3 regions of the Bradyrhizobium sp. 18BD genome follow, and region 2 is predicted to be linked to each of the others. Evidence: predicted binding sites of a transcription regulator. Region 2 holds the regulator's gene; each other region holds the start of a gene.

Region 1 (5,613 bases), on a different contig from region 2:
ACCCAGGCGCGCGCGAGTTCGGCGATCGGCATGCCGGCGCAATCGAGCGGCGCGCGCGGCGTACGCTGGGCCAGATGGTCGGCACGCCAGGCCTCGCTGTCGGCAAGCCCTGCGAGGCGCGACATCAGGGGATCGTCAGCGGCGACATGCACGCCGCCAAGCAGCCAGCGCAGCCGGTTATTGTGCGCGGCTTCCTGCTCGACGCGCGCCATCACGTCCTTGCCATGCGCATAGAACAGCGCCAGCAGGAATTTGTCGTTGAGCTGCATCACCGTCGGCTTGTCGGCCTCGGTCCTGAGCACTTCGAGCACGAGATCGAGCGCGGCTTGCGGCCGGCGATGCGGCAGATGCTCGAAATAGAGTTTGAGGGCCCAGAGGCTGCCGACCTGGTCGCGGCGGCTGACGCGCTGAAGCGCGCACCACATCGACGCCAATTCGGCGAGCGGCATCGGATCCAGAAACGCCTCGGTCTCGTCGGGCGTACGCAGTTGCGGCGCGGCCGCGATCGTCTCCAGCAGCGTCGCGTCAGTCTGCCCGATGTCTTGCTGCCCCATCTCTTCCCACTCCGGTCCATGTGCGTGAGCAGCAATCCCGATCGCTGCTCGTTCGCATTAGTGACGGGTGGAACTCGTGGGTTCACCAATTGTGACAGTCAGTCGTCGTCGGCCTGATCAGTGCCGAACAGGCCAAACTGTGCCGCCGCATCGCGTGAGGGCTCGGCGATGCCGAGATGACGGAAGGCGTGCGAGGTGAGCAGCCGGCCGCGCGGGGTGCGCTGAAGATAGCCGCACTGGATGAGATAGGGCTCGATGATGTCCTCGATCGCATCGCGCGGCTCGGAGAGCGCCGCGGCCATCGTCTCGACACCGACCGGGCCGCCGCCATAGTTGAGCGCGATGGTCGAGAGGTAGCGGCGGTCCATGGCGTCGAGGCCGGCGGCGTCGACCTCGAGCGCACTGAGTGCGTGGTCGGCGATCTTGCGATCGATCGTGTCGGCATTCGCCGCCGAGGCAAAATCGCGCACGCGCCTGAGCAGGCGCCCGGCGATGCGCGGCGTGCCGCGGGCGCGGCGCGCGATCTCGTTGGCGCCATCGGCGCTCATGCCGACCTTGAGCACGCGCGCGCCGCGGCTGACGATGCTCTCGAGCTCCTCGATGGTGTAGAAGTTGAGCCGCACCGGAATGCCGAAGCGGTCGCGCAAGGGATTGGTGAGGAGGCCGGCGCGCGTGGTGGCCCCGACGAGGGTGAACTTCGACAGCTCTATCTTCACCGAGCGCGCCGCCGGGCCTTCGCCGATGATGAGGTCGAGCTGGAAATCCTCCATCGCGGGATAGAGCACCTCTTCGACCGCGGGGTTGAGGCGATGGATCTCGTCGATGAAGAGCACGTCGCGCTCTTCGAGATTGGTCAGCAGCGCGGCGAGATCGCCGGCCTTGGCGATCACGGGACCCGACGTTGCGCGAAAACCGACGCCGAGCTCCTTGGCCACGATCTGCGCCAGCGTGGTCTTGCCGAGGCCGGGGGGACCGACGAACAGCACGTGATCCAGCGCCTCGCCACGCTTGCGCGCGGCTTCGATGAAGATCGAGAGATTCTTGCGTGCCTGCTGCTGGCCGACGAAGTCGGACAGCGATTGCGGGCGCAACGCGGTGTCGCCGACATCGTCGCTGCGGCGCTCGGGCGAGACCATGCGGTTGGCCTTGGGATCGCTCACTTGGCGAGCTCCTTCAGGCCGAGGCGGATGAGCTGCGCCGTTTCAGCACCTTCACCTGCGCTGCGCGATGCCGATGCAATGGCTGCGGCGGCCTGCGGCTGACCGTAACCGAGATTGACCAGCGCGGAGATCGCATCCGCCACGGGCCGCGGTGCGCGCTGATCGTCGACGGCGCCGGCGAGATGCACGACGGCGGGATCGACATTGGCGAAAGCTGGCGCCTTGTCCTTCAGCTCGGTGACGATGCGCTCGGCGACCTTGGGCCCGACGCCGGGCGTGCGCGACACCGCGGCCTTGTCACGCAGCGCAATGGCGTTGGCGAGATCGGAAGGCGCCAGCGTACCGAGCACCGCGAGCGCGACCTTGGCGCCGACGCCCTGCACGGTCTGGAGCAGGCGAAACCATTCCCGCTCCTGATCGGTGCGGAAGCCGAACAGCTTGATCTGGTCCTCACGGACATAGGTCTCGATCGACAGCACGGCCGCCCCGCCCGGAGACGGCAGATGCTGCAGCGTGCGCGTCGAGCAATGCACCTGGTAGCCGACGCCGCCGACGTCGAGGATGACAAAATCCTCGCCGTAGGAATCGATCAGGCCCTTGAGCTTGCCGATCATAGTCCGGCCACCTTCAGCCTGAGCGCCGTGCTCTGGCGGTGATGGGCATGGGTGATGGCGATGGCGAGCGCGTCGGCGGCGTCCGCGGACGGCGGTTCGGCCTTCGGCAGTAATATCTTCAGCATCATTCCGATCTGCTGCTTGTCGGCATGGCCGGCCCCGACCACGGTCTTCTTCACCTGGTTCGGCGCGTATTCGGCAACAGAGATGCCGAACATTGCGGGCGCCAGCATGGCGACGCCGCGGGCCTGGCCCAGCTTCAGCGTCGCGGCGCCGTCCTTGTTGATGAACGTCTGCTCGACCGCCGCTTCCATCGGCTTGTGATCGGACAGGACCGAAGCGAGCCCCTCGTGGATCGCGAGCAGCCGGCTCGACAGCGGCAGATCGTCCGGTGGTTCCACCGAACCGCAGGCGACGTAGATCAATCGGTTGCCGTCGGCCTCGATCACGCCCCAGCCGGTGCGGCGCAGGCCGGGGTCGATGCCGATGATGCGAACGGGGACGCGAATCGGGAGCGCGGTCATGGGCCAGTGATAGCGGCTGGCCGCCGCAGGGGAAACAGAAACAGAACGGAAGTAACAGGGGAAGTGGGGAGTGGCTGTGCCCCGGGCGCGACGCAGCACGAAGTGATGCGTCGCAGAACCGGGGCCCATATCGCCGCCTACATATGACGCACCATGGGTCCCGGCTCTGCGCAGCAGCGTTTCACGGTGCAGCGCGTCCGGGACACGAGAACCCCTATCCGCCCATCTTCGCGACCAGCGCGTCCGACACCTCGAAATTGGCGTAGACGTTCTGCACGTCGTCGTGCTCGTTAAGCAGATCCATCAGCTTGAGCAGCTTCTCGCCGGTCTCGTCGTCCACCGCCACCGTGTTCTGCGGCTTCCAGATCAGCGCGGCCTTGCGCGGCTCGCCGAACTTGGCTTCCAGCGCTTTGGCGACGTCGCGATAGCTTTCGGTCGAGGCGTAGATCTCGTGGCCGCTTTCGCTGGACACCACGTCGTCGGCGCCGGCCTCGATCGCGGCATCGAGCACGGCGTCGTCATCGGCGACGCTGCGATCGTATTCGATGATGCCGGTGCGGTCGAACATGAACGACACCGAGCCGGTTTCGCCGAGATTGCCGCCCGATTTGGTGAAGAAGGAGCGGATGTCGGAGGCGGCACGGTTGCGGTTGTCGGTCAGCGCCTCGACGATGACGGCGACACCGCCCGGGCCATAGCCCTCGTAGCGGATCTCGTCATAGTTCTCGCCCTCGTTGCCGAGCGCTTTCTTGACCGCGCGCTCGATATTGTCCTTCGGCATGTTCTCCTGCCGAGCCGCGATGATGGCCGCGCGCAGGCGGGGGTTCATGGCGGGGTCGGGCGTGCCCAGCTTGGCGGCGACGGTGATTTCCCGCGCCAGCTTTCCGAACAGTTTCGACTTCTGCGCATCCTGCCGCCCCTTGCGGTGCATGATGTTCTTGAATTGGGAATGTCCGGCCATGCGTGATCTTCTCTAGGGAATCGTGCGCCAAAAGTGAGCGAGGGAAGCGCGGCGTTATAGGCCGCCAACCCACCGGAATGAAAGAGGCTCTACGACTTTAAGGTAATAACGTAGTGGCCCGTGCCCAGAAGTCAGGCACCGTTAACCCTGATTTCATTCCGGCTTGCGAAAATAGCGTCCGCCCGTCTCCCGACAAGAGTTGACCTGATGGCGTTCGCATTATTTCGGAAGCGTCTGCCGGATACGCCTGCGCTTGCCGCAGTGCCGCAAGTCTCGCAGTCGCCGGTCGATGCCGCCCCCGCCCCGGCCACCGAGGGTGATTCCGCCAGGGAAATCCTGGAACTGCTGGAACTCGAGCTCGGGGCCATGATCCGCCAGCTCGAGCGCGCCGCCAATTCGGTCGCCGGCGGCGCCGAGGCGACTGCCGTAACGCTGGCCACGATCCGCGACCGCACCGACGCCCTGACCGGCCGCAGCAACGCCGCGCAATCGACTGCGTCCACCTTCGCCCACGCCGCCGACAAGTTCACCCAGTCCGCGCAGGGCATCGGGGCGCAGGTCCGCGCCGCCGGCAAGCTCGCCGACGAGGCCAGCGCCGCGGCGCAGGAAGCCCGCGCCAATGTCGACCGCTTGCGCGAATCCTCCGCGGCCATCGGCAACGTCGTCAATCTGATCGCGCAGATCGCACGGCAGACGACGCTGCTCGCGCTCAATTCGACCATCGAGGCCGCACGCGCCGGCGCCGCCGGTAAGGGCTTTGCGGTGGTCGCGACCGAGGTCAAGGCACTCGCGGTGCAGACGCAAGGCGCCACGGAAGAGATTTCCCGGAAGATCGACGCCTTGCAGCGCGACGCCGCCGGCTCGGCCGATGCCGTGCACCGCATCTCGCAGGCGATCGAGGCGATCCGCCCGGTGTTCGACACCGTCAACGGCGCCGTCGCCGAGCAGAACGCCACCACCAGCGAAGTCTCCGGCAATGCCGCCAGCGCCTCCGACTTCATCATCTCGGTCGGCGAGAGCGCGGCCGAGATCGATGCCGCGACCAAAGCCGCCGAGAGCCATGGCGAGAACGTCGCCAGCGCCGGCAAGGCTGTCACCACCTTCGCCCAGAAACTGAAATCGCGCTGCGCGGTGCTGCTGCGCCAGAGCGAGCACGACGACCGCCGCAAGACCGAGCGGCTGCCCTGCCACCTCAAATTCGAGACCACGCGCGGCGCGATGCCGGTCTATGAGATCTCGATGGACGGCGTGCTGATCGGTGGCGCAGAGGCGGGCCGGCTTGCGCCGCAGGCGATCGTCGAAGGCGCGCTCGAAGATGTCGGCGCCTGCCGCTTGCGCGTGACCGAGCAATCCAAGGCCGGCGCCCGCGCGCAGTTCGTCAGCCCCAAGCCTGATCTCAGCGAGAAGATCGAAGACAAGCTCTGGTCGATCCACGAGGAGAATACCGAGTTCGTCACCCGTGCCATGGAAGCGGGCAACGCACTGACCGCGATCTTCGAGCAGGCGGTTGCGCGCGGCGAGGTGAAGATCGACGATCTCTTCGACGCCGCTTATGCGGAGATCGCCGGGACCAATCCGCAGCAATATCGCACGAAATATCTTGCCTGGGCCGACCGCGCGCTGCCGCCGTTCCAGGAAGCCTTCCTCGCCAAGGACCCGCGCATGGCGTTCTGCGCCATGGTCGATCGCAACGGCTTCCTGCCGGTGCACAACAAGATCTATTCGCACCCGCAGCGGCCGGGCGATGTCGCCTGGAACACCGCCAATAGCCGCAACCGCCGGATCTTCAACGATCCGGCG
Region 2 (5,613 bases):
ACGCGCGGCGGACGCAGCGAAGGTCGATGCCCAGCTCACCGTGATCGGCGAGGTCGCGGCGGGCCGGCCATTCGCCGGAACGGTCGGTGCCGGCCAAGCCGTGCGGATCTTCACCGGCGGCGTCGTGCCTGACGGCGCCGACGCGGTCGTGATCCAGGAGGACACGGTCGCAGACGGCAAGCGCATCACGATCAAGGAAGCCGCGGTGACGGGACGGCACATCCGCCCCGCCGGCGTCGACTTCTCGGAAGGCGACGTGCTGCTGCGCAAGGGAGCCCGGCTCACCGAGCGCGACCTCGCCCTCGCCGCCGGGATGAACCACCCGCTTCTGCCCGTCCGTCGCCGCCCGAAGGTTGCGGTCCTCGCCACCGGCGATGAGCTGGTGATGCCGGGCACGACGCCCGGCCCCGGCCAGATCGTCTATTCCAACGGCTACGCCCTGCACGCGCTCGCCCGCAGCGAGGGCGCCGACACCATCGACCTCGGCGTCGCCGCCGACACGCTTGCCGCCACCACCGCCGGTATCCGCCGCGCCCGCGAGAGCGGCGCCGATATCCTCATCACCACCGGCGGTGCTTCGGTCGGCGACCACGACCTGGTGCAGCAGGCGCTGCGGGACGAAGGCATCTCGATGGCGTTCTGGAAGATCGCGATGCGGCCGGGCAAGCCGATGATGAACGGACAACTCGGGGCGATGCGCGTGATCGGCCTGCCCGGCAATCCCGTGTCATCCTACGTTTGCGGTTTCCTGTTTCTGGTGCCGCTGATTCGCGCGCTGGCAGGCCAGCAGGTGATTCATCATCGCCGCGAACGCGCCGTGCTCGGCCGCGCCGTCGGCGCCAATGACCAGCGCGAGGATTATCTGCGCGCGCGCCTCGATATGCGCGACGACGGCACGCTCGTTGCCAATCCGGTCAACCACCAGGACTCCTCGCTGCTTGCGAATCTCGCTGCGGCACAGGCACTTCTCGTGCGCGCACCATTCGCACCGAAGGCCGAGGCCGGTGCGCCTTGCGAGGTGCTGCGACTGCCCGTCTGACCGCTTCGTTCGCACGCGTTCCGCGAACTTTGTCGCGTTCACGGTAAATTAAGCAGTTGCGGAACATGTATCGAACATATAGTGTCCGTTCATGATTTGTTTCGAGCATGTAGCGGCTTATCGCTGAATTCAGCGTCTCGGAATCGAACGACATCAACCGGGGGATTTTGGTCGAGATGTTAACGCGCAAACAATACGAGCTCCTGCGGTTCATCAGCGAGCGGCTGAAGGAAAGCGGCGTGCCGCCCTCCTTCGATGAGATGAAGGACGCGCTCGACCTGCGCTCGAAGTCGGGCATCCATCGCCTGATCACCGCGCTCGAGGAGCGCGGCTTCATCCGCCGCCTGCCCAACCGCGCCCGCGCCATCGAGGTGATCAAGCTGCCCGAGCTGCAGGCCGCCGCCGGCAACCGCCGCGGCTTCACGCCCAGCGTCATCGAGGGCAATCTCGGCAAGGTGCGCACCACCTCAAGCCCGCCCGCCGACGAGGGCGAGCGTCCCGTCGCCGTGCCGGTGATGGGTCGGATCGCGGCCGGCACGCCGATCGAGGCGTTGCAGACCCGCAGCCACACCATCAGCGTTCCGCCCGACATGCTCGGCTCGGGCGAGCACTACGCGCTCGAAGTGCGCGGCGATTCCATGGTGGAAGCCGGCATCCTCGACGGCGACATGGCGCTGATCCAGCGCAACGAGAGCGCCGACACCGGCGACATCGTGGTGGCCCTGATCGACGACGAAGAGGCAACCCTGAAGCGCTTCCGCCGCCGGGGCGCCTCGATCGCGCTCGAGCCCGCCAACGCCGCCTATGAGGTCCGCATCCTGCCGCCCAACCGGGTCAAGATTCAGGGCAAGCTGATCGGGCTTTACCGGAAGTACTGAACACGTCCGCGCGGCGCCCTCTGGCGACCGCGCCTTAAACGATGGAGCGGATGATTGTCCGCTCCGGCTGGATAGTCTTTCTGGTTTTGCGCAGATTATCCCGCCACCTCTCCAGCGCTAGATCCTCGGCACGCCGCACGAAGCCCGCATCGCTTCGTAAGGCCTTTGACAGACCGAGGAGACAACCATGCGCAAGATCGTCTTGAGCACAATCATGATGGCGCTGATCGCAGAATCCGCGTCGCAAGCCATCGCCGCAGAGCCGCACCATGCCCGCAAGGCAACACCGGCAGCGGCGAGCGAACAATTCCGCAATGCACGCAACGCCGTCGCGCAGCCGTCACAACCGGTCTGGCCATACTCCGGCTGGTCGGCACCTGCAGGCCGCTGACGGATAAGGCCGCTAAATGCACGGGAGCGGACTTTGTTCCTCCAGTATTTGAAAAAGATATTGTGATGGCGGCCCGCGGATCCAAGCCGCAGATTTGCCCACAACCAAGCAGAACCTGATGGGCTTCCACTCTGATAGAGGCCTGCGCCTCCGAAACAGAGGCGCGGGTTGCTATCTTCGAATGAGGAGCAACACGATGTGTGACTACAGCCTGCACGCCGTCGCGACGCGTCCCGCAGAAGTCGGCGAGACGATCGTCACGACAACCTTCCGCGGCACCTCGACGCGCGGCTTCGCTTCCGAAGCGGACATGTCCGTCGCCGTATGTCTGCTGCCGGGAACGGAGCTCGCTTTCGCCGACAACGTCCGTTACGACAATCGCTGGATCTGGACACGCACGATCAATTCGCGCGTCGGCAAGTTCGGCAAGGTCGATCCGCACATTCCCGATCGTCATCACGACGCGATCGAATTTGCCGACGGCAAATACGTGTTGGTGACACAGCTCGTCGAAGGCCAGCGCGCAACCGTGCTGCAACTGCCCGTGACCCAGCCGCTCGGCGAGCGCGAGCAGACGCCGCAAATCGTTGCCGACAGGCCGACGATCACGCGTCTGCCGATCGGCTGATCGGAGCGATCCCCGGCTCGCAGGTCGGGGCCAGAATGGAAATCGCCATCGCCGGCCGTGGCCGGCGACGTGGTGATGCTTGTGTTCCCCTTGCGTCGCACGAAGTTTGCGCGGCCCTGCCTGAATTTTGAACGTCCGCTCCGCCGGTAAATGGCCGATGCTGCCAGTGACTTGAGGCGGCGGACACGTTCGATGAAAACCTTCATTCGCGTCGTTGAACTCTGGGTGCCTGATCGCACGCGCATGCGGCTGGAATTCGGAGGAGGCCTCTACGGCGAGGGGCTGTCCGCGTTCAAGGCCGTGAGCGAGGACTTGCGCTTCGGTCATGACGAGGGCCTTCCCGGCAAGGCCTGGGCCGCCGGTCATCCCGTCATCCTCACCAAATTCGCCAATTCCTATTTCAAGCGAACCGACCAGGCGCTCGCGGCAGGCCTCACCTGCGGCGTCGCGGTGCCGGTCTTTTCGGGCGAATTCCTGCAGGCCGTGATGGTGCTGTTCTGCGGCGACGACGCGGCGCATGTCGGTGCGATCGAGCTCTGGCACAACGATCCCGATACGTCCCACGAAATGGCACTCGTCGACGGCTACTATGGCACCGCCGACATGTTCGAGTTCAACTCCCGCCACACCAGGTTTCCGCGCGGCTTCGGCCTGCCGGGCCGCACCTGGAAAGCCGGCCTGCCGCTGATCATCAAGGACCTGCACAACGCCAAGAGTTTCCTGCGCTGGGAGGAGGCCGCGGAGGTCGGGATCAATCTCGGCGTTGGCGTTCCCTACCGCACCGAGCGCGACCAGACCTGGGTGCTGACCTTCCTCTCCGCGCAGGCGACACCGATCGCGCGGCGCTTCGAGATCTGGGTGCCGAACGAGGCCCGTTCCGCGCTGGTCTATCGCGCCGGCGATTGCAGCGCGCAGACCGACCTTGCCGCGTTCTATGCGACCAGATCCATCGCCAGGGGCGACGGCAGCATCGGGGGCGCCTGGGCGACCGGCATGCCCGCTCTCAACGACGATTTCGCGCATGATGGTTCGGTCGCAGCCATTGAGGCCCGTGCCGCCGGACTGAGCCAGATGGTAGCCCTGCCGGTGATCGGGAGCGCCGGGCTCGACGCCGTGCTGGCCTGGTACCTGTAGCCGGCCCGTTCAGTCGTCGGCCTGCAGATCGGCCTCGGACGGCGTGGCGTCCCGGGGAGCCGCCGCCCGGGGCACAAGGCTCACGCCGAAATCCGCTTCGCCGGCGGCTGCCGGCGCCCACGGGCGGTCGGTGCCTCTGGCTTTCACTGCCTGAACCGCAAAGCCGTCACCGCGCTGGGTCAGCGCGAGCGCGCCCTGCGCAGCGAGACGCTGCCGGTCAACGACCATCGCAGCGCAATCCGGGGGCGCGGGACGGGCCGTCACCACCAGCGCGGCGCGGCTGCAATCGTCCGCCAGCGCGTCGATGCGCAACGCCAGGGCGACCAGGCGGCCGTCGGCGAGCGGCGTGACACAGCCGGCCTCATCGCATGACACGCCGTCACTGAGCGAGCCGCTCCCGGTATCGCGCGGATCGGCGTCGGCAGCGAGCCATTCCTTCAGCAGGAAGCCGTCCTTGCTGGCCCTGACCAAATGCAGGTGCCCGTTCCTGCCCCGCACCGCGACGCTCTGCCCGTCACTCGCGATCAGGATATCGGGCTGCCGCGCGGTCAGCCCCCACAGGACCGCAACCAGCAGCACCGCCGCGCCCGACCACCGCAGCGGCGTGCGCAGCAGACCCATGACGATGATCCCGAGGCTGGCCGCGATCAGCGGCGCGATCCCGAACGCCGGAAGGCGGCCGATCGCACCCGGCAGGGCCGCCACCCAGCGCGAGACCATGACCATCCAGTCGATGCCGATCCCCATCAGCCACCAGAACACGCCGTCGAGCCCGAACGGCGCCGCAAGCAATCCCAGCAGCCCGGCCGGCATCACCAGCGCCGAGACGACAGGCATGGCGCCGAGATTGGCCAGCACGCCGTAGGGCGTGACGCGGTGGAAATGGAAGGCGGCATAGGGCGTGGTCGCGAGCCCCGCGATCAGCGAGGCCAGGAACAGCATCGCGATCTCGCGGCCGCCCCACAGGGCAATCCGCGCGGTCGCGGAATGATCAGGCGAGGCGAACAGGTTCGGCATACCGATCTGCACCAGCGCGACGAGGCCGAGCGTTGCCGCGAACGACATCTGAAAGCTCGGATGCACCAGCGCTTCCGGCGCGACCGCCAGCACGATCAGCGCGGCCACCGCCAGCGTGCGAAAGGTGATGGCGCGGCGATCGACCATCACGGCGATCAGCACCACCGCGGTCATGAAGAACGATCTTTGCGTCGCAACTTCCGCTCCCGACAGCAGCAGATAGAACGCGGCCGCGACCAGCGCCGCGGCAGCAGACCATTTCTTGATCGGGAAGCCGACTGCCAGTCCCGGGATCAAGGCCAGCAGCGCGCGCACCGCAAAGAACACGACACCGGCGACGACGGCCATGTGATAGCCGGAGATCGAGAGCACGTGTCCAAGGCCGGAGATGAACATGGCGTCGTTGACGGGCGTCGTGATCGCATCGCGCCGCCCCGTCAGCAGCGCGGTCGCGATTGCGCGATTGTCACCGTCGAGCGTGGCGCGGATGCGCGCATCGATCGCATCGCGCAGGCCCTGCATGAAG
Region 3 (5,613 bases), on a different contig from region 2:
CATGGCATGCGCCTGCCCGCGATGATGGATCTGGTGCTGGAACAGATGCATGAGCAGCCGGTCGCACCGCTCGGTCTGCACGCGCGTATCGCGGTTGATCTTCACGACGTCATCGAGCCGCGCAGGTGTCAGGGCGTCGCAGATGGCGATCAGGCGCTGGTCCATCGCGGCTTGCGCAGGTTTTAGCGCGGCGAGGGCAGGAAAGGGCACCTCGTTCTTCCAGGCCGCCGGTCCGAGCCAGCCACCCTCGAGTGCATCGATGTAGAAGAGGTCGATGATGTAGATGTGGTTCAGCGTACGTTGCAGGCTTGGAAAGAAGCCGGTGCGGTGGGCGTCGAATTCCGACTGGGATAGCGCGGCGCAGGCGGAGAGCAGGCGATGGTTCGCCCAGGCATTGTTGTGGGCGAAGGCGCGATAGGTTTGGACGAGTCCTGCGGACATGTCGGTCCTTTCCCGGGTCCTGCGTGGTTCGTCGGGCGAGCATGACGAAGCCTAGCCCACCGGTCTTACGAAGGGCAGTGGCGGATGACGCTTCGCTAAATCCGCCCTACGGCCAAAGCCGTTACTCCGCCGCCTCGCTCGTGCTCCGCCGCTTCGGCTTCCTTGCCTTCTTCAGCACCGGCTCCAAAAACCTGCCGGTGTAGCTCCGCGGCGCTTTCGCGATATCTTCCGGCGGGCCCCAGGCGACGATCTCGCCGCCGCCGTCGCCGCCTTCGGGGCCGAGGTCGATGACCCAGTCGGCGGTCTTGATGACTTCGAGATTGTGCTCGATGACCACGACCGTGTTGCCTTGCGCGACCAGCTCGTGCAGCACTTCCAGCAGCTTCTTGACGTCGTGGAAGTGCAGGCCGGTGGTCGGCTCGTCCAGGATGTAGAGCGTGCGGCCGGTGGCGCGCTTGGACAGCTCTTTTGCCAGTTTGACGCGTTGCGCCTCACCGCCCGAGAGAGTTGTCGCCTGCTGGCCGACGTGAATGTAGTCGAGCCCGACGCGGTGCAGGGTCTGAAAAGTCTCGCGCACGCGCGGGACCGCCTTGAAGAACTCGGCGGCTTCCTCGACGGTCATGTCGAGCACGTCGGCGATGCTCTTGCCCTTGAACAGGACTTCGAGCGTCTCGCGGTTGTAGCGCTTGCCCTTGCAGACGTCGCAGGTGACGTAGACGTCGGGCAGGAAATGCATCTCGATCTTGATGACGCCGTCGCCCTGGCAGGCCTCGCAGCGGCCGCCCTTGACGTTGAAGGAGAAGCGGCCCGGTTCGTAGCCGCGCGCCTTGGCTTCGGGGAGCCCTGCGAACCACTCGCGGATCGGCGTGAAGGCGCCGGTATAGGTCGCAGGGTTGGAGCGCGGGGTGCGGCCGATCGGCGACTGGTCGATGTCGATGATCTTGTCGATATGCTCCAAGCCCTCGATGCGGTCGTGCGGGGCTGCGCCTTCGCTGGCGCCGTTGAGCTTGCGCGCGATGGCCTTGTAGAGCGTATCGATCAGCAGCGTCGACTTGCCGCCGCCGGAGACGCCGGTGACGGCCGTGAACAGGCCGAGCGGAATTTCCGCCGTGACGTTCTTGAGGTTATTGCCGCGCGCGTTGACCACCTTGATGGTGCGGCGATGGTTCGGCGGACGCCGCTCCGGCACCTCGACCTCGAGCTCGCCGGTGAGGTATTTGCCGGTCAGCGATTTCGGGTTGCGCATGATCTCGGCGGGCGTGCCTTCGGCGACGATGTGGCCGCCATGCATGCCGGCGCCGGGGCCGATGTCGAGCACGTAGTCGGCGAGGCGAATGGCGTCCTCGTCATGCTCGACCACGACCACGGTGTTGCCGAGATCGCGCAGGCGCTTCAGCGTATCGAGCAGGCGCGCATTGTCGCGCTGGTGCAGGCCGATCGAGGGCTCGTCCAGCACGTAGAGCACACCCGTCAGGCCCGAGCCGATCTGCGAGGCGAGGCGGATGCGCTGACTCTCGCCGCCGGACAGGGTGCCGGAGGAGCGCGAGAGCGTGAGGTAATTCAAGCCGACGTCGAGCAGGAAGGTGAGGCGCTCGCGGATCTCCTTCAGGATCCGCCCCGCAATCTCGTTCTGCTGCGCGTTCAGCGCGTCGGGCACGGTCTCGAACCATTCGCCGGCCTTCCGGACCGACAGCTCCGAGATCTCGCCGATGTGCTTGCTGCCGACCTTGACGCAGAGCGCTTCGGGCTTGAGGCGGAAACCGTTGCAGGCGCCGCAGGGCACATCGTGGAAATACTTCGCCAGCTCCTCACGCGCCCACTCGCTTTCGGTCTCGCGATAGCGGCGGTTGATGTTGGTGATGACGCCCTCGAACGGCTTCTTGGTGTCGTAGGAGCGCACCCCGTCCTCGTAGGAGAACTTGATCTCGTCATCGCCGGAGCCATGGAGGATCGCGTTCTGCGTCTTCTTCGGCAGATCCTTCCACTTGGTGGTCAGTGTGAACTTGTAGTGCTTGCCGAGCGCCGTCAGCGTCTGCGTGTAATAGGGCGACGACGACTTGGCCCAGGGCGCGATCGCGCCCTTGCCGATCGCGAGCTCCTTGTCGGGGATGACGAGGTCTTCGTCGACATGCTGCTCGACGCCGAGGCCGCCGCAGGCGGGGCAGGCGCCGTAGGGATTGTTGAACGAGAACAGGCGCGGCTCGACCTCGGGGATGGTGAAGCCGGAGACGGGGCAGGCGAACTTTTCCGAGAACAGGATGCGCTCGGGCCCGCTCTTGTCGTGGATTTTTGCGGTCTTCTTTTTCTCCTTCTCTTCCGCGGGCGCGGCCGCCGGTGCGTCGGCGAACTCGACCACGGCGAGGCCCTCGGCGAGCTTCAGCGCGGTCTCAAAGCTTTCGGCGAGGCGCTGGCCGATATCGGCGCGCACCACGATGCGATCGACGACGACGTCGATGTCATGCGGGAATTTCTTGTCGAGCGTCGGCGCTTCCGCAAGCTCGTAGAAGGTGCCGTCGATCTTGACGCGCTGAAAGCCCTTCTTGAGCCATTCGGCCAGCTCCTTGCGGTACTCGCCCTTGCGGCCGCGCACGACGGGGGCGAGCAGATAGAGGCGGGTGCCCTCAGGCAGCGCCAGCACGCGGTCGACCATCTGCGAGACGGTCTGGCTTTCGATCGGCAGGCCCGTGGCGGGCGAATAGGGCACGCCGACGCGCGCCCAGAGCAGGCGCATGTAATCGTAGATCTCGGTGACGGTGCCGACGGTGGAGCGCGGGTTCTTCGAGGTCGTCTTCTGCTCGATCGAGATCGCCGGCGAGAGGCCGTCGATCTGGTCCACGTCGGGCTTCTGCATCATCTCGAGGAACTGGCGCGCATAGGCCGAGAGCGACTCGACGTAGCGGCGCTGCCCTTCCGCGTAGATGGTGTCGAAGGCGAGCGAGGATTTGCCGGAGCCGGAGAGGCCGGTGAACACCACGAGCTTGTCGCGGGGAATCTCGACGTCGATGTTCTTGAGGTTGTGCTCGCGCGCGCCACGGATCGTAATTGCGCGCAGGCTCGAGCCCGCGTTCTGCTGTTGGCGCTTCGCCTTGATCACTTCATCCATCCGGGTTGCCCTCAAGGAATCCCAAAAGCGCGCGATCGCGCCAACGTAAAGGCACGCTTCGCCCGGAACCGGGATCGGCGCCAATGGGGTTGGCAGCGAACGTAGGAAGAACGGAGGCGGATTTCCAGTGGGACTTGCGAATCGTCAACGGTTTGTTGGCGCGTTGGCGGCATCTGGCAGCAGGGGGGCGCGGAACAGGCCGGGAAAGCGCGAGCAAAACGCAAAGGGCCGGCGCGAGGCCGGCCCTTCGTTCGCGGTTGGATGCGGAGTTGGGGCGATCCGCACCGATCAGGACTTACCGATCAGGACTTGGAGGTTCCTGCGAGAAACTCTTGCTTCGGTATTCTTGCTCAGAATTTCGCGACGACCGGGTTGCCCCAGCGGTAATTGATGCGGATCAGGCCCATGTCGATGTCCTGACCGATCCGCTCGGTGTGCGCGGCCAGGCCGCCAACCAGCGTGGCGAAGTCTGCGCTGTGATGGCCGAGGAAGACGTGATTGTACTCGCCGCCGACTGACCAGTTGTGGGCAAAGCCCCATTCCATGCCGATGCCGATGGTGTAGCCCCAGCGAGTCTGGTTGACGCTGTTGAAGGTCGGCACGGCGCCCGGAATGAACTGGTCATATTTGTCGTGGGCCACGGCTGCACCGGCCTTGCCGTAAAGCAAGAGGCTGTTGACGGCATAGCCCATCTGACAGGTGAGCAGGCCGAAGCTGTCGATCTTGGTCTGGTTGGACAGTGGTGCCAGCACCAGACTGACATTGCTGCCTTTGAAGTCGGCCCAGTTGCCCTGGCCCTCGAGGCCGAACACCCAGTGCGACTTCTGCCAGCGATAGCCGAGCTGTCCGCCGACCGTGCCGCCGCCGGCGTTGTGGCAGCCTTCGCCGAGCGCCGGATCGACCGCGACGCCAATCGCGCTGGTCACCGCCCAGCAGGCATGGGCCCAACCGCCGCCGCCATTGAGGCCGGCATAGACGCCGCTCCAGTCGTAGACGGCGATCGGCGCCACAGGCGCCTTGTAGAGCGGAAGATCAGCGGCACCGGCGGGTACAGCCGCGCCGAGTGCGAACGAGCCGACAGTGGCCAGCGCCCAGGTTTTCATGTCACGTCCCAAACTCATCAAGCCAATTCGCGCGGGCGATTTGCGCCCTACGATTCCTTGACGGCTCGGCGCGGTGTCCCGCGAAAACAAAAAGGCCGGCGCGAGGCCGGCCTTTCGTGACGATGTGACGTCGGTAGGCGAGGCGAAGCTCAGTACTTCGCCACCACCGGGCCACCGAAGGTGTAGTTCAGGCGGACGGTGCCCATATCCACATCCTGCTTGATGCTGTCGGCGCGGAAGGGGGCGCCAAGCACCGTGAAGCTGTCGGTGTGCTTGCCCATGAAAAGGTGGTCGTATTCGACGGCAACCGACCAATTCGGTGCGAAGCCGAATTCGATGCCGGTGCCGACGGCGCCGCCCCAACGGGTTTCGCTCGCGTCGCCGAACGTGACGCCAAGCAGGGTGCCGCTGAACTTGTTGTGGGTGACGGCCGCGCCGCCCTTCACGTACCAGAGCACGTTATTCCAGGCGTAGCCCACCTGACCGGTGAAGAGGCCGAGTGCGTCGATCTTGGTGGTGTTCACCAGCGGGGAGAAAGCGGCGGGCGAGCTGGTGTTCGAGCCCTTCAGGTCAGCCCAATCGCCCTGGGCTTCGACGCCGAACACCCAGTTGGTGGACTGCCAGCGATAGCCGATCTGGCCGCCGACGATGGCGCCGGTCGCATTGTGGCAACCCTCAGCCGTGACGGGAACGGCCACGCCAAACGCAGAGGTCGTATCCCAGCAATTGTGGCTCGAGCCGCCGCCGGCGTTGGCGCCGATGTAGAAGCCGGTCCAGTTGTAGACCGAGGCGACAGCCACGGGAGCCTTGGTGTAGGGGCGGGCCGCCAGATCGGCCGCCGAGGCCGGTGCCAACGTGCTGAGTGCGAACAGGCTGGCCGAAGCCAGCAAAACCTTCTTCATTATCGATTCCCCAGTTTCGATTCTCGTTGTGGCCTTCCGGACGGCGGAAGAGCAGCGGACTCCA

What was found. The regulator LexA, encoded in region 2, represses DNA repair genes until DNA is damaged. The targets are predictions, from matches to a motif close to TGTTCNNNNTGTGTTCNG.
Region 1: a site for LexA is predicted at 2,883-2,900, ahead of ruvC (crossover junction endodeoxyribonuclease RuvC). Genes of this name have one in related genera too.
Region 3: a site for LexA is predicted at 3,640-3,657, ahead of uvrA (excinuclease ABC subunit UvrA). Genes of this name have one in related genera too.

Annotation. Positions count from the first base shown of each region.
Region 1 is NZ_JAVAYL010000015.1:172,495-178,107, forward strand. It holds gene RAD16_RS26110 (DUF6869 domain-containing protein) at 1-554, opposite strand, end outside; gene ruvB (Holliday junction branch migration DNA helicase RuvB) at 653-1,714, opposite strand; gene ruvA (Holliday junction branch migration protein RuvA) at 1,711-2,328, opposite strand; gene ruvC (crossover junction endodeoxyribonuclease RuvC) at 2,325-2,852, opposite strand; gene RAD16_RS26130 (YebC/PmpR family DNA-binding transcriptional regulator) at 3,067-3,813, opposite strand; gene RAD16_RS26135 (methyl-accepting chemotaxis protein) at 4,021-5,613, shown strand, end outside.
Region 2 is NZ_JAVAYL010000030.1:33,719-39,331, reverse strand. It holds gene RAD16_RS37155 (molybdopterin molybdotransferase MoeA) at 1-1,039, shown strand, start outside; gene lexA (transcriptional repressor LexA) at 1,216-1,917, shown strand; gene RAD16_RS37145 (hypothetical protein) at 2,105-2,308, shown strand; gene RAD16_RS37140 (hypothetical protein) at 2,505-2,936, shown strand; gene RAD16_RS37135 (GAF domain-containing protein) at 3,129-4,070, shown strand; gene RAD16_RS37130 (ComEC/Rec2 family competence protein) at 4,080-5,613, opposite strand, start outside.
Region 3 is NZ_JAVAYL010000002.1:56,500-62,112, forward strand. It holds gene RAD16_RS03445 (DinB family protein) at 1-441, opposite strand, end outside; gene uvrA (excinuclease ABC subunit UvrA) at 563-3,544, opposite strand; gene RAD16_RS03455 (outer membrane protein) at 3,895-4,647, opposite strand; gene RAD16_RS03460 (outer membrane protein) at 4,797-5,549, opposite strand.